Regions from separate parts of the Mesorhizobium sp. B2-1-3 genome, predicted to be linked through region 2. Evidence: predicted binding sites of a transcription regulator. Region 2 holds the regulator's gene; the other holds the start of a gene.
The links. The regulator PhoB, encoded in region 2, activates phosphate uptake and scavenging genes when phosphate is short. The targets are predictions, from matches to a motif close to TGTCATNNANCTGTCAT.

Region 1: the regulator PhoB is predicted to act here: its motif matches at 6,540-6,556, upstream of FJ973_RS00480 (DUF1045 domain-containing protein).

The regions. Positions count from the first base shown of each region.
Region 1 covers NZ_VFWL01000001.1:88,611-100,089, reverse strand. The annotation lists gene FJ973_RS00510 (sugar-binding protein) at 1-474, shown strand, start outside; gene FJ973_RS00505 (sugar ABC transporter ATP-binding protein) at 591-2,129, shown strand; gene FJ973_RS00500 (ABC transporter permease) at 2,180-3,175, shown strand; gene FJ973_RS00495 (DUF2231 domain-containing protein) at 3,407-3,925, shown strand; gene phnN (phosphonate metabolism protein/1,5-bisphosphokinase (PRPP-forming) PhnN) at 3,981-4,613, opposite strand; gene FJ973_RS00485 (alpha-D-ribose 1-methylphosphonate 5-triphosphate diphosphatase) at 4,610-5,749, opposite strand; gene FJ973_RS00480 (DUF1045 domain-containing protein) at 5,794-6,501, opposite strand; gene iolB (5-deoxy-glucuronate isomerase) at 6,653-7,465, opposite strand; gene FJ973_RS00470 (DUF3329 domain-containing protein) at 7,470-7,688, opposite strand; gene iolE (myo-inosose-2 dehydratase) at 7,729-8,646, opposite strand; gene iolD (3D-(3,5/4)-trihydroxycyclohexane-1,2-dione acylhydrolase (decyclizing)) at 8,791-10,641, opposite strand; gene iolC (5-dehydro-2-deoxygluconokinase) at 10,676-11,479, opposite strand, start outside.
Region 2 covers NZ_VFWL01000021.1:25,891-37,369, forward strand. The annotation lists gene FJ973_RS26610 (PAS domain-containing protein) at 1-308, shown strand, start outside; gene pstS (phosphate ABC transporter substrate-binding protein PstS) at 826-1,884, shown strand; gene pstC (phosphate ABC transporter permease subunit PstC) at 1,950-2,939, shown strand; gene pstA (phosphate ABC transporter permease PstA) at 2,943-3,794, shown strand; gene pstB (phosphate ABC transporter ATP-binding protein PstB) at 3,791-4,594, shown strand; gene phoU (phosphate signaling complex protein PhoU) at 4,620-5,327, shown strand; gene phoB (phosphate regulon transcriptional regulator PhoB) at 5,347-6,036, shown strand; gene FJ973_RS26645 (ROK family protein) at 6,044-7,285, opposite strand; gene xylF (D-xylose ABC transporter substrate-binding protein) at 7,545-8,585, shown strand; gene FJ973_RS26655 (sugar ABC transporter permease) at 8,728-10,080, shown strand; gene FJ973_RS26660 (ATP-binding cassette domain-containing protein) at 10,096-10,896, shown strand; gene FJ973_RS26665 (CHASE domain-containing protein) at 11,033-11,479, shown strand, end outside.

The DNA.
Region 1 (11,479 bases), on a different contig from region 2:
GCCGACAATGCCAAGGAGCGCATCCAGGGCATGAAGGATGGCCTGGCCGGCACCAAGATCGAGCTCGTCGACGTGCGCGGCGACGACATCGACCAGGCCCGCGCCAAGAAGAACGTCGAGGACGCGCTCGTCGCCAGCCCCGACGTCACCTGCATGGTCGGCTTCTACTCCTACAACACGCCGCGCATCTATGAAGCGCTGCGCGATGCCGGCAAGCTCGGCTCGATCACCGTCGTCGGCTTCGATGACGATCCGATCACCCTGGGCGGCGTCAAGGAAGGCACCATTGCCGCCACCGTCGTGCAGCAGCCCTTCGAGTGGGCCTATCAGGGCATGAAGCTGATGGCATCCTATCTCAAGGGCGACAAGTCGGGCATCCCGGCCGACGGCCTCATCATCATCCCGACCAAGATCATCGGCAAGGATGACGTCGACGCCTACGCCGCCAATCTGAAGGCGATGGCTGGAAACTAAGACCGAAGGCAGAGCAGCCGGCTCAACGTCGCTTGAGCCGGCTGCTCTCGCATTGACGAACCCTTCGAGGCCAGTCAGTCTGCCAAGAGGTCGGCCCGCCAACGCTGTCAGGCATGATGAATTATTCCGACACATCCATCGCCGCGACCACCCCGTTCCTCAGTCTCGAGAACGTGCGCAAGACCTATCCGGGCGTCGTCGCGCTCGATGGCTTCTCGATGGAGGTCAGGCCGGGCGAGGTCATCGGCCTCGTCGGCGAGAACGGCGCCGGCAAATCCACCTTGATGAAGATCCTCGGCGGGGTGACGCGGCCCGACAGCGGCACCGTCACCGTCGACGGCACCGCCCATGACGGCCTGAGCGTCGAGGGCAGCCTGGGCTCCGGCATCGCCTTCGTCCATCAGGAACTCAACCTGTTCGAGAATCTCGACGTCGCTGCCAACATCTTCTTCGGCCGCGAACCGCTGCGCGCCGGGCCGCTCAGGCTCGTCGACCGCGCCAGGCTGCGCGCCATGGTGGCGCCGCTCCTGAAGCGCGTCGGCGCCAATTTCTCCGCCGACACGCCTGTCGCCGAACTGTCGCTCGCGCAGCAGCAGATGGTCGAGATCGCCAAGGCGCTGTCGATCAAGGCAAGGCTGGTCATCCTCGACGAACCGACGTCGAGCCTGCCGATCGCCGAGACCGACAAATTGCTCGACGTCATCAGGGCGCTGAAGGCGGACGGCATCAGCGTCATCTTCATTTCGCATCGCCTGCACGAGGTCGAGCGTGTCGCCGACCGCGTCATCGTGCTGCGCGACGGCATGCTGGCCGGCACCTTGCCCAAGCGCGACATCAACCACGACCAGATGGTCAAGCTGATGATCGGCCGCATGCTGAAGGAGCGCGAGAAGGCTTCCGAGGCGGCCCGCGCCCCCGGCGCCGTCGCCCTGTCGGCCAAGGCCATCCGCACCCCGACCTATCCTGGCCGCCCGGTAGATCTCGACGTCAGGCGCGGTGAAATCCTCGGCCTTGCCGGCCTTGTCGGTTCCGGCCGCACCGAGCTGGCGCGGGTGTTCTTCGGCATCGAAAGCAGCCTCGGCGGCACGCTCGAGCTCGCCGGCAAGCCGCTCTCCCTGAGCTCGGCGGCCGATGCCGTCGCGCACGGCATCTTCCTGGTGCCGGAGGACCGCAAGCTGACCGGCATCCTGCTCGACCTTTCGATCGCCCAGAACATTTCGCTGCCCAACCTGCCGGCGCATGCCAAGCGCTCCTTGGTGTCGACCAGCGCCGAAACGGCAACCGCCGAGAAGCAGAAAAAAGATCTCGGCATCAAGGCGCCCTCGGTGCAGACGCGCACCGGCACGCTGTCGGGCGGCAACCAGCAGAAGGTCGTGCTGGCCAAATGGCTGGCGATGAACCCCAAGGTGATGATCCTCGATGAGCCGACGCGCGGCATCGACATCGGCGCCAAGGCGGAGATCTACGGGCTGATGCGTGCGCTGGCCGACGCCGGCGTCGCCGTGCTGATGATCTCCAGCGACATGGAGGAGGTGATCGGCGTGTCCGACCGCATCGCCGTCATGCATGAGGGCCAGATCTCGGGCATTCTGGACAAGGACCAGTTCAGCCAGGAAAACGTGCTGCTGCTGGCGGTAGGCAAGCAGCCGAAATAATTCTGCCGCCGCGCCGCGGAAGCGCTCGGGCCGGCATTGGGGAGAAGATGATGAGCAAGAAAGATCTCGGCCTGCTGATCCTGATCCTGGTGGTCGGCGCCATCGTCGCCATCATCAATCCGCGCTTCCTGCTGCCAATCAATCTCGCCAACACCTCGAACCTGATCGGACTGTTCGGCATCCTGTCGATCGGCCAGGCCTTCGTCATCATCACCGGCGGCATCGAATTGTCGGTCGGCTCGCTGGTGGCGCTGCTGGGAACGCTTTTCATCGACTTCATCGCCGTGCGCGGCATGGAATGGCCGCTGGCCTTCGTGCTCATCCTGGTGCTCGGTGCCATCATCGGCCTGGCGCATGGCTGGCTGATCACGCGGCTCAAATTGCAGCCCTTCGTGGTGACCTTGTGCGGCCTTTTGATCTATCGCGGCGTCGCCCGCTTCTACACCGCCGACGGCACCGCCGGCTTCGCCTTCGGCCAGAATTTCCCGGAGCTCGAATTCTTGACCGCCGGCCGCTCCTGGGGCGTGCCGAACTCCTTCTTCGCGCTGATGGTCATCGCCATCGTCATGTGGGTGGTGCTGCACCGCTCGGTGTTCGGCCGCTATCTCTACGCCATCGGCAAGAACGAGGAAGCGGCGAAATATTCCGGCATCCGCACCGGGCGTGTCGTCATGGCCGCCTACGTCATCTGCGGGGTACTGACGGCGCTGTCGGCGATCTATTTCGCCATGTACACGCGATCCATCTCGCCGGCCAGCCACGGCCAGTTCTACGAGCTTTACGCCATTGCCGCGGCCGTGCTCGGCGGCTTCTCGCTGCGCGGCGGCGAGGGCTCGCTGATCGGCGTCATCCTCGGCACCGTGCTGCTGCAGGAGCTGCAGAACCTCGTCAATCTGCTCGGCATCCCGTCCTCGCTCAACTTCGCGGTGATGGGCGGCGTCATCCTCATCGGCGTGCTGATCGACCAGCAGTGGGGCGTGTTCCGCGCGCGGCGGCGCATGGTCGACGCCAGCCGCAAGAGCATCGCCGGGGCAGCGGCGGAATAGTCAGGGGCAAAAAGCCGCCGTCCGCCGTGGCCGTCGAAAGATAACTTCGCTCTATCTCGCCCGCCCCGCAATTCCGCTCGATCTGTTGTCGGCCGTATCTGTGCGGCCCCAAGTGACTTGAGTGCAAAAGGGGGGCGGCATCGCGAAAACGGTCTTGCGAGCTTCCATCCGGATTGGAACGAAACCCTTATCTGGGCGTTGTTCAAAGCTTTTCTATTCGGAGGCATGGTCATGGCTGCGAATCCGCTAAGCACCGCCAAGGTGGGAGGTCATCCCATCCATCCGATGCTCATTCCCTTTCCTGTCGCGTTCCTTGTCGGCGCGTTTCTCACCGATCTGATGTTCTGGGGCACTGCCGACGTCTTTTGGGCACGCGCGTCGATGTGGCTGATTGGAGCAGCCATCGTCATGGCTCTCCTGGCGGCGATTGCCGGCTTTATCGATTTCCTGAGCGAGCCGCGCATCCGCGCTCTGACGGACGCCTGGTATCACATGGTCGGCAATTTGACCGCCGTCGTTCTGGCGCTGATCAATTTCTATCTTCGCTACAGCCAAGGCGCCGAAGCGGCAGTTCGCCCATGGGGAGTGCTGCTTTCATTGATCGTTGTCTGCATCCTGCTGTTTACCGGCTGGAAAGGCTGGGAAATGGTGTACCGTCATCACGTCGCGGTTCTGGACGCGCCGACACAACCTTCGGCAACGCCGTCGGCCAGCACGCGTCGTGCCGATCACGACCGGCACGCGGCATAAAAGGAAGGTGTTTCGATGTTCAGGTCAGGCGAGCGCCACCTGACCATCAACACCTTTAGTCGATCAGCCCCGACATGTCGGAGAACGCCATCGCCTTGCGCAGCACCTCGGCAAAGCGCTCGCCTGCCGCTTCGCGCGAACCGCTATTGTCGATCGAGGTGACGCCGGGTCCGGAGAGCGTCACAGGGGCGCTGCGCGCCAGGCGTGCCAGAACCTCCCCGCGCGACTCGCGGCCACGCATCGCCAGCCGCCCGGCCAGCACATCGGGCGAAGCGGTGATCTCGACGACGGCCAGATTGGCATAGCGCTCCCGCAAGGCAGGAATGATCGCGCGCGATACGTTGGCGACAGCGACATGGCCGTTGGCCACTGCCCAATCGACCTCGGCCGGCAGGCCGTAGCGCAGGCCGTGCGCTTCCCAGGAAACGGCGAAGGCGCCGTCGGCTTCGGCCTCGATGAAGGCGGCATCGGCCAGCGTGTCGTGATCCTCGCTTGCCGTGTCGCTCGGTCTGGTGATGACGCGGCGCACGAACTCCAGCCGCGGCTCGTCGGCGAAAAGCGCCTTGGCATGGCCGATGATCGTATCCTTGCCGGCGCCGCTCGGGCCCACCACGGCAACGAAGACGCCGTCGCGTATCGGAAACGCCTCGGCCGACAGTTCACGCTCGATCAATGCCGAAGCCATCACGCGACCCGCCGCCCCTGCCGCCAGACCGTGCGCACCACCGGAACGTGGTCGTCGAGGCGCACGCGCACCAGGTCGGCCCGGCGGCCCTCTTCGATGACGCCGCGATCGGAAAGACCGACGGCCTCGGCCGGGTTCTTGGACACCATTGCCACCGCCTGCGGCAGGGAAATGCTATCGACGACGTCGCCGAGAAAGAAGGCGGACTGGATCAGGCTGAAGGGGATGTAGTCGGACGACAATATGTCGAGCAGGCCGTCGCTGGCCAGCGTGCGCGCCGAGACGTTGCCCGAATGCGAGGCGCCCCGCATGACATTGGGCGCGCCCATCAGCACGCCGAGCCCTGCATCCTTCGAAGCCCTGGCGGCTTCCTCGGTGGTTGGGAATTCGGCAACGCGCACGCCTTGCTCGATGGCTTCGTCGACATGGCCCGTCGTCGCATCGTCATGGCTCGCAAGCACGATGCCGCGCTCGTGGCAGGCGGCGGCGATGAAGACGCGGTTCGGGGCCGAATTCCGTGCCGATTCGCCCATCCGCTTCTCGCAGAATTTCTGGAAATCGCGATCGGTCAGCTTCAGCTTGCGTTGATAGTAGTAGGCATAGGTTTCGAGGTTGACGAACTGGCGCTGGCCCGGCGCATGGTCCATCAGCGAGGCGAGCTTCACCCGTTCGTCGGTCTCGAAATTGGCGAAGGCCCTGAGGCAATCCGGCGCCGAGACCTCGCAGCGCAGATGGATGAAATGGTCGGCCCGCAATCGATCCATCCGCACGCTGTCCTCGATCGCGTCGGCGAGCTTGCGGATATCGGTGGCGTTGAGATCGGCATCCTCGTCCATGCCGACACGCAAGGCGTCGAGCACGGTGGTAATGCCGGCGGTCGCCACTTGCGCGTCATGGGCGAGCACGGCGGCGATCGGGTTCCACCGCACCTTCGGCCGCGGCGCATAATGGCCTTCGAGATGATCGGTGTGAAGCTCGACCAGCCCCGGAATGATGAAGTCGCCAGCCATGTCCTCGCCGGCTCGCACGGCGCCGGAGGATATGTCGGCGATCAGACCGTCACGCATCACGAGCGAGCCCTCGATGATCTCGTCGGCAAGAACGATGCGGGCGTTGCTCAGAATGGTCTCGGCGGTCATTTCAGGCAGTCCTTGGTTTTTTCTCGCCTTTACGGCTTGTTGCTTCAGGCGGTTTTTCTGGCCGGACGGCGCCCGAGCGCGTGCTGGGAAAGCACCATGAACGGGGCGCCGGGTTCGGGCTCGATGAACAACGTCAGCGCGTCCACCGGAACCGGCTGGCGCAGCACCTCGGCGAACAGGCCCTCGATTGCCAGGCGAAGACGAAGGCTTTCCTGTGGCCCGGCCCTGCCGGACAGCGTCATGTGAAAGCGGAAGCTCTCGAAGACGTAAGGATAGCCCCATTGGCAGAGATTGCGGAATTCGCCCGGCTTCAGCGAGTCCGGGCTGCGCCGCTCGATCTCGGCCTCCGTCAACGGCGCGCGAAAGCGGTCGAAATCGCGCACCACATCATCGGCGAAGCGATTGAGCGGAGGCAATGGCGCCTCCGGCACCAGTGCGAAGAAACCGTCGATCTGGCTGACGACGAGACGCGGGATCATCACAACGGACGTCGCCTGGGCAAAGGCGTCGAGCGCTGCGCGCAACGAGGCTTCGGTTTCGTTGGCCGCTAACCGGAAAGGGGCTTTCAGCGTTGCGTGAAAACCATAGCGCCGTGCCGATGCGGTGTGGAAGGCGACTTCCGCCGCCGACAAATCGCCCACCGCCTCCACCGGTCGCGTCGCGGCGCCGAACGGGTCACGGCCCAGCCAGTTGGCGGCGATCCGCGCCAATTTTTCGTCCTGTTGGGGGGTGAAGTAGATGGCGTAGCGCATCGAAAATCCTCGTCAGCCCGTTGCCATAGGTGATTTCCATGACGGATTGACGAAGCTTTGAAGGGTTTTCGAAGGCAAATCGACCCCGCCGGTCCTTAGCCGACGATTTTTCTGATCTGGACCAACAGGTTCAGCCGTGAACGCGCAACGGTCAGGCCTTCATCAGCCATTCGTGCTCGGGCGCATTGTGGAATTTCCACGTCCGCTTCGGGCCGGCCATGACGTTGAGATAGTAGAGGTCGTAGCCATGGCAAGCCGCGCAGGGGTGATAGCCCTTGGGCACCAGCACGACGTCGCCGTCCTCGATCGCCATCGCCTCGTCCAGCGCGCGGGAGCCGTCCTTGTCGGCGTCGGTATAGACCCGCTGGAAAGCAAAGCCCTGCGGCGGGTTGAGGCGGTGATAATAGGTTTCCTCGAGATAGGATTCGTTAGGGAGATTGTCCTGGTCGTGCTTGTGCGGCGGATAGCTCGACGTATGGCCGCCGGGCGTGATGACCTCGACCACCAGCAGCGAATCGGCCGGCTTGCCCTCGGGCAGGATGTTGGTGACGTAGCGCGTATTGGTGCCCTTGCCGCGCACCTCCTGGCCGAGGTCGTCAGGCCCGATGACGCGAACCGGCAGGCCGCCGCTCAATCCCGGCGCCGAGCAGACCGCCAGTTCCAGTCCGCTATCAGCCGTCACCGACCAGTCCGATCCCTGCGGCACATAGACCGACCATGGTTTGCCTTCGAAGGGCGACATGCGCTGGCCAAGCAGGCCGAGATCCTTGCCGCCGGCCGTGACCGTGCCCTTGCCGGTGACGAACACCAGGCAGACTTCGCGATCGTCCGTTGTTCCCGAAGCCGTTTCGCCCGGTTCCAGCCGGTGCAGGTCGAACCCGACATAGGTCCATCCGGCGCTTTGCGGCGTGACATGCGCGACACGGCCATGGCCCTTGTCGGCTTTGACCAGCAGCTTCGACATCCGGTTACTCCTTCGGTTCGACTTCGGCGGGCGCCTTGTTCTCGTCGGCCGGCTTGTAGAGATAAAAAAACTGCCAGACGCCATAGCCGGCGAAGCCCAGCGCGATCACGCCCCAGAACGGCGTGCCGCTCGCGAATTCGATGATCGACCAGATGACGCAGACCGCGACGACGGCGACACGCCGCCATAGGGGCCGGAAGAAGGGGTGCTCGGAATCTTTCATCGCGGCAACCTACAGCAAGCCCGGCCTGGCGAGAACCCGATCAGACATCGGGGAAGCCCTGGGTCTCGACCGTGTAGCCGGCCGCCGTCATCACCCGCATCAACTCCTTGTGGCCCACCTGCGCCATCTTGAGCGGCGGGTTCTTCTTCGGGTCCTGTTCGGCCTCGACCACGAACCAGCCTTCATAGCCGTGGTCGGCGAAACGCTGCACGATGGCGCCGAAATCCAGCGAGCCGTCGCCCGGCACGGTGAAGGCGCCGAGAGCCACCGCATCGAGGAAGGACTGCCTCGTGCGGTCGAGCTTCTCGATCACGCCCATGCGTACATCCTTCACATGCACATGGCTGATGCGCTTGTGGTGATTGTCGATGGCGCGCAGCACATCGCCGCCGGCAAAGGCCAGATGTCCAGCGTCAAGCAGCAGCGGAATGCCCGCTCCGGAATGGCGCATGAAGGCGTCGAGCTCCGCCTCGGTCTCGACCACCGCCGCCATATGGTGATGATAGGAAAGCGGCATGCCTTGCTCGGCGCACCATTCGCCGAATTCGGTCAGGCGCCTGGCATAGGCCTTCATCTCGTCGCTCGAGAGTTTCGGCTTGGTGGCGAGCGGCTTCGAGCGGTCGCCCTGGATCGAACGGCCAACCTCGCCATAGACGATGCAAGGCGCGTTGACCGCCTTGAACAGGTCGATCATCGGCTGGATGCGATCCTTGTTCTTGCTCATCTCCTCGTCGACCAGCGTGCCCGAGAACCAGCCGCCGCACAGTGTGACGTCAGCCGCCTTCAGGATCGGCAGCATCACCTTGGGGTCCTTGGGAAAGCGCCGTCCCATCTCCATGCCGGTGAAGCCGGCCGAACGCGACTGGCGTAGGCACTCCTCCAACGACACGTCGTCGCTGAGTTCCGCAAGATCGTCGTTCCACCACGCGATGGGGGACATGCCCAGTTTGGCTTTCAAGTCGTCACTCCGGTTCTTGTTCACCCTCCCCCTTGTGGGGAGGGTCGCTGCGAAGCAGCGGGGTGGGGGTGCGGCGCCAGACCCCACCCGGACCTTCGGTCCGACCTCCCCACAAGGAGAGGTAGGGGGTGGGCAGCGCCGAGATCAATCGCCGACGCTCTGCATCCGCCGCTTCTCGTCATAGACCTTGCGCGCCGCGTTCACTTGGCTGCGCTCGGAGACTTCCGGCACCGCCACGTCCCACCAGTGGCCGCCGGCATCGGTGGAGACCAGCGGATCGGTGTCGATGACCAGCACCGTGGTGCGGTCGTTGCCTTTCGCCTGAGCCAGCGCCGTCTCCAGCCCTGCGATCGACGAGACCTTCTCGGCGATCGCCCCCATGCTCGCGGCGTGCGCGGCAAAGTCGACGTCGGGCAGCACCTCGTGGCGCGCGTCCTTCAGGAGATTGTTGAAGTTGGCGCCGCCGGTCGCCATCTGCAGCCGGTTGATGCAGCCAAAACCCCTGTTGTCGAGCAGCACGATGGTCAGCTTCAGGCCGAGCATCACCGAGGTGGCGATCTCGGAATTGAGCATCAGATAAGAGCCGTCGCCGATCATGACGACGACCTCTTCGTCAGGCTTGGCCATCTTGGTGCCGAGCCCGCCCGCAATCTCATAGCCCATGGTCGAGAAGCCGTATTCTGCGTGGTAGGAGCCGGGCGCGCCGGCCTGCCAAAGCTTGTGCAATTCGCCCGGCAGCCCGCCGGCGGCGTTGAGCAGCGTCACGCCGGAGCCCATGGCGCGTTGCACGGCGCCGATCACCTGCGCGTCGGAAGGGTAGGCGGCATTGGTCGACGCCGTCACCTTGGCGGCTTCGGCCTGCCATTCCTTCTTGCCGGCTGCCGCATTGTCGGTCCAGGCGGATGGCGCCTTCCAACCCTTCAGCGCGGCACCGAGTTCGGCCAAGCCTTCGGCCGCGTCGGCGACCAGCGGCGATGCCCGATGCTTGCCGGCATCGAAAGGCTGCACATTCAAGCCGATGATGGTCTTGCCCGAATTCTTGAACAGCGCCCAGGAGCCGGTGGTGAAATCCTGCAGGCGCGTGCCGATGGCGAGCACGACATCGGCCTCTTCCGCCAGCCGGTTGGCGGCCGACGTGCCGGTGACGCCGATCGCCGCCATGTTGAGCGGATGATCGTCCGGCAGCGAGGATTTGCCGCCCTGCGTTTCGCAGACCGGAATGCCGGCGCCTTCAACGAATTTCGCCAGTTCGTCCGAGGCCCGAGAATAGAGCACGCCGCCGCCGGCGATCACCAGCGGCTTGCTTGCGCTCTTCAGCGCTGCAACCGCAGCCGCCAATTCAGCCCGGTCCGGGCGCGGCCGGCGCTGGCGCCAGACCCGTTCGGCAAAGAAGCTCTCGGGATAGTCATAGGCCTCGGCCTGCACGTCCTGGCAGAGCGACAAGGTCACCGGCCCGCATTCGGCCGGGTCGGTCAGCACGGCCATGGCGCGGTTGAGCGCCGGGATGATCTGCTCCGGCCGCGTGATGCGGTCGAAATAGCGCGACACCGGACGAAAACAGTCATTGACCGTCGCCGTGCCGTCCGAAAAATCCTCGGCCTGCTGAAGCACCGGATCGGGAACGCGGTTGGCGAAGACGTCACCCGGCAGAAACAGGACAGGCAACCTGTTTACATGCGCAAGTGCCGCCGCCGTCACCATGTTGAGCGCGCCGGGCCCGATCGATGAGGTGGCGGCCATGAAGCGGCGGCGGAAATTGGCCTTGCCATAGGCGATCGCCGCATGCGCCATCGCCTGTTCATTGTGGGCGCGGAAGGTCGGCAGTTTGTCGCGCACCTGGTAGAGCGCCTCGCCGATGCCGGCAACATTGCCGTGGCCGAAGATGGCCCAGACGCCGCCGAAGATCGGTACCTTTGCGCCGTCGATCTCGGTCATCTGTTTGCTCAGGAAACGGGTCAGCGCCTGCGCCATCGTCAGGCGGATTGTCTTGCTCATTGGTTTCCTCCGCAGTCCCTGTGCCCGTGCCTTCTTATGCTGCTTTACGGCCGCGCGCGGCAAGCCATGCCTCGGTCAGTTGCTCGAAGCGCGATGCCATATCGGCAATCGCTTCGTCGTCCGACATCTTCCCGGAAAGCCATTGTTCGGCGGCATTGATGAAGATGGTGCGGCCGACCGCGAAACCCTTGACGATAGGCGCCTTGGCCGTCGCTGCGAAGGCGGCCTCCAACTCGTCCTGCGGGGCTTCCAGGCCGAGCAGCACGACGCCGCGGCACCAGGGATCGTTTTTCAGGATCACGGCCTCGATCTTCGTCCACGCGCCGCTAGACGCCTGCGGTTCGAGCTTCCACCAATCCGGCTTGATGCCGAGCGCATAGAGTTCCTCAAGCGCACGCGGGATGGTCGTGTCGTCGAGCTTGCCGTGCTTGCCGGCGATGATCTCGATGAGAAGCTCCCTGCCCACTTTCCGCGCGGCCTCGAACAGTGCGCGCAATTTCTGCTGCTGTTCCTCCTTCAAGCCCGGCGGATCGTCGGGATGATAGAAGCAAAGGCATTTGATGCAGTGGTCGACCGGCCATTCGGTGAGCTGCGAACCGATGTCCTGCGAGAATTCGAAGCGCAGCGGCCGCGAGCCCGGCAGCTCCACCGGCCGCCCGAGCCAGGCAAAGGAATGCCTGGCGAATTCGAACATCGCCTCGCGGCCATGCCTCTCGTCGAGCAACATGCCGTATCCGTCGCGCCCGGCGGCGACCTTGGCCGCCGCTTTCACCGTCAGCACCTTGAAATCCTCGATGCGCGACGCGTCAGCGCCAGTCTTGGCCGCCATGTCCTCGAG
Region 2 (11,479 bases):
TCGGCAATGGCCGCAAGGCGCTGGACGCTTTCGGCAGGCTCAATCCGTGCATGATCCTGATGGACGTCTCGATGCCGGAGATGAACGGGCTCGAGGCAACCGCCGCCATCCGCCGGCTGGAAGAGGAAACCGGCACGCATGTGCCGATCGTCGGGGTCACCGCGCATGCGCTCAAGGGCGATCGCGAACGCTGCCTGGACGCCGGCATGGATGATTATCTGCCCAAGCCGATCAGCCCCAGGGCCCTGCTCGAAAAGGTCGAGCGCTGGGTCGGCGCTGGTCGCCAGGCCCGGCGCAACGCGGGATAGACTTTGCGCCTTCGGCCGGATTGCGGCGAGAATCACCCGGGGCCGGCTGCAGCCCTTCGAGCAAGACTATGGTGCGATCGCACCATATCAAAGCCGGCGTCCAGCCGGGACAATGACGGCATCGAATTTCCGCTCTCTTCTAGTTACGGGCGGGAGCAGCGACCGCCAGTATGAAGCAGCGTCAATCTACCCCAACGGACCTGTTTTTGGCGATGGCCCGGCCAAGACATCCTCTGGCCTCGAGCAACGCGCTCCCGTCCGGCTTTTCTTCGATCAGCGATCCATGCCGAATCCGATGGCTGTTTGGGTGGCCGGATAGCGCAAGTCCCTGATTCCCGAAGGCAAACCGGCGCCATGCCGCAGCCGCTAATCGCCATCGCCTTTCCAGGCGCCGGCGACGCGTTACCGGGCTGACACGAAACTGTCATGCGACTGTTATAATCGAACGCTATTGGCCTCAGCGGGCGCTGGCAAGGAATGGCGCCGAGAGACCATCTTCCGAACAGGAGCAGGCCATATGAGACATTTCATCCGCTCGGCGGCCGTTGCGATCGCAATGGCTGCGGCGTCCACCCTCACCCTTTCCGCGGCAATGGCAGCTGACATCTCCGGTGCCGGCGCCACCTTCCCTTACCCGATCTATGCGAAGTGGGCCGATGCCTACAAGAAGGAGACCGGCATCGGTCTCAACTACCAGTCGATCGGCTCGGGCGGCGGCATCAAGCAGATCAAAGCCAAGACCGTCACCTTCGGCGCTTCCGATGCGCCGCTGAAGGGCGAGGATCTCGAATCCACCGGACTTGCACAGTTCCCGATGGTGATGGGCGGCATCGTTCCGGTCGTCAATCTCGAAGGCATCAAGCCGGGCGAACTGGTGCTCGACGGCCCGACGCTGGCCGATATCTTCGTCGGCAAGATCACCAACTGGAATGACGCGGCGATCGCCAAGCTCAATCCCGACGTCAAGCTTCCCGACCAGGCGATCGCCGTCGTGCATCGCTCCGACGGTTCGGGCACCACGTTCAACTTCAGCTACTACCTGGCCGACGTCAGCGCCGACTGGAAGTCGAAGGTCGGCGTCAACACCGCGCTCGAATGGCCGGTTGGCATCGGCGCCAAGGGCAATGAAGGCGTCGCCAACAACGTCTCGCAGACCGGTGGCTCGATCGGCTATGTCGAATACGCCTACGCCAAGCAGAACAAGTTGACCTATGCCGACATGATCAACAAGGACGGCAAGAAGGTCGAGCCGACGGCGGCGGCGTTCTCGGCGGCGGCGGCCAATGCCGACTGGAGCTCGCAGCCTGGTTATGGCGTCATCCTGGCCAACCAGCCGGGCGCCGAATCCTGGCCGATGACGTCGGCGACCTGGATCCTGGTCTACAAGAAGCCCGGCGACGTGGCGGCGACCGGTGAAGCGCTCAAGTTCTTCGCCTGGTCCTACGCGAAGGGCGACGACATGGCCGGGGCGCTGGACTACGTTCCGATCCCCGACGCGGTCGTCAAGAGCGTCGAGGACATGTGGGCCAAGGACATCGTCGGCGAAGACGGCAAGCCGCTCTATTCCGCCATGTAATCCCTGCTGAACGAGGAGGGCGCTTCACGGCGCCCTCCCTGTCTTCCTTGAAACGCGAGGGCCAGATGACCGCCGTCTCCGAAGCCATGCCATCGTCGGCCGCCATGCGGGCCAGGGAAGCGACGGTCCGACGCTTCGCGCTCACCGATACGATTTTCCGGACGGCGACACGCTTTTCCGCCATCCTCGTCCTGCTCATCCTCGGCGGCGTGGCGATTTCGCTGTTTGCCGGCTCGTGGGAAGCGCTGTCGAAATTCGGGTTCTCCTTCCTGACGACCGAATCGTGGAACCCGGTCACCGAGAATTTCGGAGCGCTGGCCCCGATCTACGGAACCATCGTCACCGCCGCCATCGCCATCCTGATCGCCGTTCCCATCGGCATCGGCATCGCCATCTTCCTTACCGAACTCTGCCCGCGGCCACTCCGGCGCCCCATCGGCATCGCCGTCGAGCTGCTTGCCGGCATACCCTCCATCATCTACGGCATCTGGGGCCTGTTCGTGTTCGCGCCGTTCCTGCAGACGACGGTGCAGCCCTTCATCATCAAGCTTTTCCACGACGTGCCGGGACTCTCCAGCCTGTTTGCCGGCCCGCCCTACGGCATCGGCCTTCTGACCTCGGCGCTGATCCTTGCCATCATGGTCCTGCCCTTCATCACCTCGATCACCAAGGATGTCTTCGACACGGTGCCGGCGGTGCTGAAGGAATCGGCCTACGGCATCGGCTGCACGACCTGGGAGGTCACGCGCCGCGTCGTCATCCCCTATACCCGCGTCGGCATCATGGGCGGCGTCATGCTCGGCCTCGGCCGCGCGCTCGGCGAAACCATGGCGGTAACCTTCGTCATCGGCAACGCCCACCGCATCAGCGGCTCGCTGTTCGCGCCCGGCACGACGATCTCGGCGACCATCGCCAACGAGTTCACCGAAGCCGACGGCGATCTCTATACGTCTTCGCTGGTGGCGCTCGGCCTGATCCTGTTCGTCATCACTTTCCTGATCCTTGCCCTTGCGCGCTACATGCTGCTGCGCATGGACAGCCGCACGGGAGCCTGACCGATGTCGACGGCCACATCGCTTCACAATCGACGCAAGCGCAGGAATGCCGTGATGATGACGCTATGCGTCACGGCGGCGGGCATCGGCCTGGCCTGGCTGGCGCTCATCCTCGGCGCACTGCTCTATAAGGGCCTGTCGGGTGTTTCGCTCTCTGTGTTCACCGAAATGACACCGCCGCCCGGCGATGCCGGCGGCCTGCTCAATGCCATCTACGGCAGTATCATGATGACAGTCATCGCCGTCATCGTCGGCACGCCGATCGGTGTCCTCGCTGGGACCTACATGGCCGAATATGGCCGCTTCTCGCGCCTCACCACCGTCGTGCGCTTCATCAACGACATCCTGCTGTCGGCACCCTCGATCATCGTCGGCCTGTTCGTCTACGAGCTGCTGGTGCGGCCGATGGGACATTTCTCGGCGATCGCCGGTGCCGTCGCACTGGCCATCCTGGTCATCCCGGTCGTCGTTCGCACCACCGAGGACATGCTCAACCTGGTGCCGAACGCCTTGCGCGAGGCCGGCGCCGCGATCGGCGCGCCGCGCTGGGTGGTCATCCGCTCGGTCGCCTACCGTGCGGCGCTGTCGGGCATCGTCACAGGCATATTGCTGGCCATCGCCCGCATTTCCGGCGAGACGGCGCCGCTGCTCTTCACGGCGCTCAACAACCAGTTCTGGTCGAGTAATCTCAATGCGCCGATGGCCAGCCTGCCCGTCACCATCTTCCAGTTCGCTCTCAGCCCCTACGAGGAATGGCAGCAGCTGGCGTGGACCGGCGCACTCATAATCACCCTTACGGTTCTCGGGCTGAGCATCTTCGCCCGCAGCCTTACCGGACGCAGAGAGGACAGATGAAACCGATGTTGTCCACCGAGTTGAATACGCCCGAAGTCGCGGTCGAGAAAGCCAAGATCGAGGTCAAGGGCCTCAATTTCTACTATGGCCAGTCGAAGGCGCTGAAGGATATCAGCCTGTCGCTGCCCGAGCGCAGCGTCACCGCCTTCATCGGGCCTTCGGGCTGCGGGAAGTCGACGCTGCTGCGCGTCTTCAACCGCATCTACGAGCTTTACCCGAGGCAGAGCGCCGAGGGCCAGGTGCTGCTCGACGGCCAGAATATCCTCGACCGTTCGCAGGATCTCAACCTGCTCAGGACCAAGATCGGCATGGTGTTCCAGAAGCCGACGCCGTTCCCGATGTCGATCTACGAGAACATCGCCTTCGGCGTCAGGCTCTATGAGAAGCTCAGCAAGGCGGAGATGGACGGCCGTGTCGAGCAGGCGCTGAAGCGCGCGGCACTGTGGAGCGAGGTCAAGGACAAGCTCAACGCCAGCGGCCTCAGCCTTTCGGGCGGCCAGCAGCAGCGCCTCTGCATCGCCCGCACGGTGGCGGTGAAGCCGGAGGTCATCCTGCTCGACGAGCCTGCCTCGGCGCTCGATCCGCTGTCGACCGCCAAGATCGAGGAGCTGATCGACGAGTTGCAGGCCGATTATACGATCGTCATCGTCACCCACAACATGCAGCAGGCGGCGCGCGTGTCGAAGCAGACCGCCTTCATGTATCTGGGCGAGCTGGTCGAGTTCGACCGCACCGAGAAGATCTTCACGTCGCCCCGCGAGAAGCGCACGCAGGACTATATCACCGGCCGCTTCGGCTGATCCCAGGCATACGAGGACCAAGATCATGGCCGAACACACAGTCGCAGCCTTTGACGAAGATCTCGGACAGATCAGCAGGCTGATCCGCGACATGGGCGATCTCGCCTCATCGATGGTCGGCGGCGCGACCAAGGCGCTCCTGAATTCCGACAACGCGCTCGCCCAGCGCGTCGTCTCCGACGACGCGATCATGGATGCGCGCCAGCGCGAACTCGACGACCGCGCCATCACCCTGATCGCCAAGCGGCAGCCCATGGCGGACGATCTGCGCCATGTCGTCGGCTCGATCCGCATGGCGGGCGATCTCGAACGCATCGGCGATCTCGCCAAGAACATCGCCAAGCGCGTCGGCACCGTCGGCCTTGCCGCCACGCCGCGCGACCTGTCGCACTCCATCGACGCCATGGCGCAGCTTGTGCTGATCCAGGTCCAAGGCGTGATCGAGGAGTATGCGGCGCGCGATGCCGCGGCACTTGCCAAGCTGCGCGCCGACGATGAACGCATCGACGTCAAATACACGTCGGTCTTCCGCGAGCTGCTGACCTACATGATGGAGGATCCGCGCAACATCACCGCCTGCACGCATCTTTTGTTCTGCGCCAAGAATCTCGAGCGCATCGGCGATCACGTGACCAACATTGCCGAAAATGCCTATTATGTGCTGACCGGCACGCAATTGCCCGCCAATCGCCCAAAGCAGGACGAGACGGCGATGTCGGCGCCAGCGGCTTGACGGCAGGGGTGACCAGTCGATGATCGCGCCACGCATCATGGTGGTGGAGGACGAGGAGCCGCTGGGTGTGCTGCTCCGTTACAATCTGGAATCGGAGGGTTATCAGGTAGAGGTGGTGACGCGCGGCGACGAAGCCGAGATCCGCTTGCAGGAGAATGTCCCTGACCTTCTTGTGCTCGACTGGATGGTGCCGGCGGTGTCCGGCATCGAGCTCTGCCGCCGTCTCCGCATGCGGCCCGAGACCGAGCGGCTGCCGATCATCATGCTGACGGCGCGCGGCGAGGAAAGCGACCGGGTGCGCGGTCTCTCCACCGGCGCCGACGACTATCTGGTCAAGCCGTTCTCAACGCCGGAATTCATGGCACGCGTCAAGGCGCTGCTGCGCCGCGCCAAGCCCGAAGTTCTGTCCAGCGTGCTCAAGGTCGGCGACATCGTGCTCGACCGTGAATCGCACCGGGTCTACCGCAAGAAAAGCGAGATCCGGCTCGGGCCGACCGAGTTCCGCCTGCTCGAATTCATGATGCGACATCCCGGCCGCGTGTTCTCGCGCAGCCAACTGCTCGACAATGTCTGGGGCGAAACGATCTATATCGACGAGCGCACCGTGGACGTGCATGTCGGCCGGCTGCGCAAGGCGGTCAACAATGGCCGCATGCCTGACGTGATCCGCACCATTCGGGGCGCGGGGTATGCGATTCGCGAAGACTAGGGATATGTCACGCAACGTTCTCGCCCACGCCTGATTTCGCCTGTGCCCCCGGCGCGAAAATCTCCTGGTCGACGAAGGTCAGCGCGCGCATGGCGCAGCCCTCGCGGATCAGTGGCAGTTCGTTCGGCTCGGTGTCGAAGGAAATCGATTTCGAGTGCTGGCCGCCGGCGGTCTGGGCAATGGCCTCGCGCAGAGCCGGCTCGATCAGGTCGAAGGCGGCGGCGCTGACGCCGACCATGGCGACCGGCGCCGGATCGATCAGCGCGAACAGGCTGCCAAGGCCGTAACCCAGCGCCTCGCCGGCCTTGCGGTAGGCTTCGCGCTCCGGCCCGTCCTTTTCGCGCGCCGAGGCCGCCAGGGTGCGCATGTCGGCGTCGCTGACGTCGACGGGCTCGGTGTCCTCGCCAAGCTGCCTCGCGTTGCGCCAGATGGCATAGTTGCCGGCATAGGCCTCGACGCAGCCGCGCCGCCCGCAGCGGCAGAGCGCCCCGCCGGGGCGATGGATCATGTGGCCGAACTCGCCTCCGGATGAATGGGTGCCGGTGAACAGTTCACCCTTCAGCACCAAGCCCATGCCGATGCCGTGCGACAAAAGGATGGCGATGAAGTCGTCGCGGTAGCGCTGGGGATCGCGCCAGCGCAGCGCCACCGCCATCATGTTGCAATCGTTCTCCATGGTGGCGGGAATGCCGAACTCGGCCTCCAGTATGTCGGCGAAGGCGATGTCGGTCTGCGGCGTGATCGGCGACCACAGCATGGTGCGCGCATCCGTGTCGGTGATGCCCTGGATCGCCAGCGCGATACGGGCGATGCTGCCGACGTCGAGGTCGGGATCCTCGAACCGCCGCCTGACGATGGCCACGCATTCGCCGATCAGCGCCTCGCGCGACAGGGTGAGCGTGTCCAGCCGGCGCTGCTCTTCAGATATCACCTGGCCGGCATAGTCGATGACGGCGACGGAGAGAAAATTCAGCGACAGCACCACGGTCATCACCGCCGCGGCTTCAGGGTTGAGGCTGAGGCCGACCTGCGGCCGGCCGCGTTTCAGCGCACCGGCCTCGCTCGGCTTGCTCTGCGCCAGGATGCCTTCGCCAATCAGGTCGGAGGAGATCGCCGATATGGTGGAATGGCTGAGCCCGGTGGTCGCGGCAATCTCGGTGCGCGAGGGCTGCCCGGCACGGCGCACGGCCGCGATCACCATCGCCCGGTTGCGTCGGCGCAAATCGTCGTGGCGGATTCCGACCGACATGTTTCTCGCATCCTCCCCGTCGCCGCGTTCTCTCCCCAGGATCCCGACGACCGTCAAATACTGGCAGAACCGGCCTTGGCTGTCATTATTTATTCCGGAGCTCGAAAAAAATTCACGAGGACATCAAAATACATCAGAATCGACGTTGACAGCGTTCCGACGATGGACCAGTGTTTTTTCGAGGCTCGAAAAAATAGAGCCTTTGTGCCGGCCTACGGGCCTGTTTGGTCGCGCCATACGCGGCGCAGGGAGGATTAAGATGAAGAGATTCACAGCCGCCATCCTGGCGGGTGTCGCCATGTCGCTGACGCTCGCGTCGGTCGCGCAGGCGAAGGACAAGGTCATCGGCGTTTCCTGGTCGAACTTCCAGGAAGAGCGCTGGAAGACCGACGAGGCCGCCATGAAGAAGGCGATCGAAGCCGCCGGCGACAAGTATATTTCCGCCGACGCCCAGTCCAATCCCGGCAAGCAGCTCACCGACGTCGAGAGCCTGATCTCCCAGGGCGCCAATTCGCTGATCATCCTGGCGCAGGACGCCTCCGCCATCGGCCCGGCGGTGCAGAAGGCGCTCGACGAAGGCATTCCGGTCGTCGGCTATGACCGCCTGATCGAGAACAAGGACGTCTTCTATCTGACCTTCGACAACAAGGAAGTCGGCCGCATGCAGGCCCGCGAAGTGTTCAAGGTGAAGCCGGAAGGCAACTACGTCTTCATCAAGGGCTCGGGTGCCGATCCGAATGCCGATTTCCTGTTCTCGGGCTCCATGGAAGTGCTCAAGGACGCCATCGACAGCGGCAAGATCAAGAATGTCGGCGAAGCCTATACGGATGGCTGGCTGCCGGCCAACGCGCAGAAGAACATGGAGCAGTTCCTGACCGCCAACGACAACAAGGTCGACGCGGTGGTCGCGGCCAATGACGGCACTGCCGGCGGCGTCGTCGCGGCGCTGACGGCTCAAGGCCTGGCCGGTACCGTTCCGGTCTCGGGCCAGGACGGCGACCACGCGGCGCTGAACCGCATCGCGCTCGGCACGCAGACCGTGTCGGTGTGGAAGGACGCGCGTGAACTCGGCAAGAATGCCGCCGAGATCGCCTCGCAGCTGGCCGACGGCAAGAAGATGACCGATATCGCCGGCGTCAAGGACTTCACAACGCCCGGTGGGAACACCGTCAAATCGCTGTTCCTGACCCCGGTTGCGATCACCAAGGACAATCTCAACGTCGTCATCGACGCCGGCTGGATCAAGAAAGACGAGGTCTGTGCCGGCGTCGCGGCGGGCAGCGTAGCGGCCTGCAACTGATCTTCCATTTCATGCGATGAACGCCGCGGCTGCCAAGCCGCGGCGTTTTTTCAAGAAGATTTGTTTTTCCGCCCCGGGCGGGTAACTTCTAGGCTGGCTTCCGGCATCCCGCATCGGACGGGCAGGCCGGTGGGAGAAAATCATGACCGATACGACGTCCAACCCGCAGGCCGACACCGCGCGTGCGTCGGAACTCGGCGCCGTCGCCCGGTTCCTTAAGGCGACCGAGATCGACACGCGCATGCTCGGCATGATCGGCGCGCTGCTGCTGATCTGGATCGGGTTGCATGTCTTGTCCAGCCTGCGTCTCGGCGTCAATCCGCTCGATTTCGACAGCCGTACCTTTCTCACGCCGCGCAATCTGTGGAACCTGTCGGTGCAGACCTCGGCCGTCGCCATCATGGCCTGCGGCATGGTGCTGGTCATCGTCATGCGCAATATCGATCTGTCCGTCGGTTCCGCCGAAGGGTTGATCGGCATGGTCATGGGCTTCGCCCAGGTGCATTTCCTAGTGCGCTTCGTCGGGCTTGAGCTTGGCAACCCATGGATCTGGGTGCTGGCGCTGGTCATCGGCCTGGTGCTCGGTCTGTTGATCGGCGCCTTCCAGGGCTTTGTCATCGCCTATCTCGAAGTGCCGGCCTTTATCGTGACGCTGGGCGGGCTTCTGGTCTGGCGCGGTGCGGCATGGTGGGTTACCAGCGGCCAGACGGTGGCGCCGCTCAACGCGACGTTCCAGCTGATGGGCGGCGGCCCGGCCGGATCGATCGGCGCGACCTGGAGCTGGGTGGTCGGTATCGCCGCCTGCCTTGCGGTGGTGCTTGCGCTGTTCAACGGGCGGGTACAGCGCAAGCGCTTCCGTTTCCCGCTGCGTCCGATCTGGGCCGAGACGCTGATCGGCGTGCTGACCTGCGCCGTCATCATGGGCGCGGTTTGGCTGGCCAATTCCTATCCGTGGCCAGTCGGCATCGTGAACAGATATGCAGCCGCGAACAACATAACCGTGCCCGAGGGCGGCCTGTTCATCGCCCACGGCATCGCCATACCGGTGCTGATGGCCATCGCCGTCGGGCTGGTCATGACCTTCATCACCAAACGCACCCGTTTTGGTCGCTATGTCTTTGCCATTGGCGGCAATCCGGAAGCAGCCAACCTCGCCGGCATCAATACACGCTGGATCACGATGAAAGTGTTCATGATCATGGGCGTGCTGGCCACGATCGCCGCCGCGATCTCGTCAGCCCGGCAGAACTCGGCCACCAACGTGCTCGGAACGCTCGATGAATTGCTGGTGATCGCGGCGGCCGTCATCGGCGGCACATCGCTCGCCGGCGGTTCGGGAACAATCATCGGCGCCATGCTGGGCGCGCTTTTGATGCAGTCGCTGCAATCCGGCATGGTGCTGCTTGGCGTCGACTCGCCGCTGCAGAGCATCGTCGTCGGCGCCGTGCTGGTCATCGCGGTGTGGCTCGACACCGTCTATCGCAAACGCGTTTGAGGGAGGAGGACAATCATGGCTGACAGGATCGCTCCCGCCGGCAACCCGCTGGTCGACATGCGCAACATCTCAATCGCGTTCGGCGGCATTCGCGCCGTCGACGATGCCTCGATCGATCTTTTCCCCGGCGAGGTCGTGGCCCTGCTCGGCCATAACGGCGCCGGCAAGTCGACACTGATCAAGATCCTGTCGGGCGCCTACAAGCGTGACGCGGGCCAAATCTTCGTCAACGGCGAAGAGGCTTCGATCTCCAACCCGCGCGATGCCAAGAAATACGGCATCGAGACGATCTACCAGACCCTGGCGCTCGCCGACAATGTCGACGCCGCCGCCAACCTGTTCCTCGGCCGCGAGCTGAGGACCGCCTGGGGCACGCTCGATGATGTCGCCATGGAGGCCGAGGCGCGCAAGGTGATGGGCAGGCTCAATCCCCGCTTCCAGCGCTTCAAGGAGCCGGTGATCAAGCTGTCGGGCGGACAGCGGCAGTCGGTGGCGATCGCACGCGCGATCCTGTTCAACGCCCGCATCCTGATCATGGACGAGCCGACGGCAGCACTTGGACCGCAGGAAACGGCCCAGGTCGGGGAACTGGTCAGGCAGCTCAAGTCCGACGGCATCGGCATCTTCCTGATCAGCCATGACATTCACGACGTATTCGAACTGGCCGACCGGGTGTGCGTCATGAAAAACGGCCAGGTCGTCGGCACTGCCCGCACCACCGATGTGACCCAGGACGAGGTGCTGGGCATGATCATCCTGGGCAAATGTCCGCCTGGCGCCATTCCCGGACCAGGCGCGTTGAAGATCGCTGCCTGAAGCCTGCTGGCCTGAGCCCGTTACCGATCTGCCGATCAGGTGATATGCCAGCCGGCGGGATGGCTTGGCCTTGCCATTGTGTTGACCGGGCGACTTGCCCATAAAGGGCTCACATGCTGATAGGCCGCATTATCCGTTGAAGAAGCTTTTTCCAATCGTCGCTTTCGTTGCCGTTGCGCTGATCAGCATGACAATGGCGGGGTTCGCCTATTTCGCGACGCAAGAGGCGGCTCGCATCAAGTTCGACGCGACCGCGGACGATGCGCTCAACCGTATCGAGAGCCGGATCGACCTGCAGCTGTCGCTGCTGCGCTCGTCGCAAGCCTTGTTCGACGCCCGCAATGGCGACATCTCGCAGAGCGAGTTCAAAGCGTTCTTCAATGCCCTCAATGTCGATACCAATTTCGCCGGCCTGCGCGGCATCGGCTTTCTCCGGCTGGTGAAAGCAGGCGACGAGGCAACGGTCGAACGCGACATGCTGCATGACCAGGGCGTCAGGCGTGCGATCTATCCGGATACGACGCAGCCATGGCGCACGCCCGTTGTGCTGTTCGAGCCGCTCGATCCGTCCAACAAGGCCAGC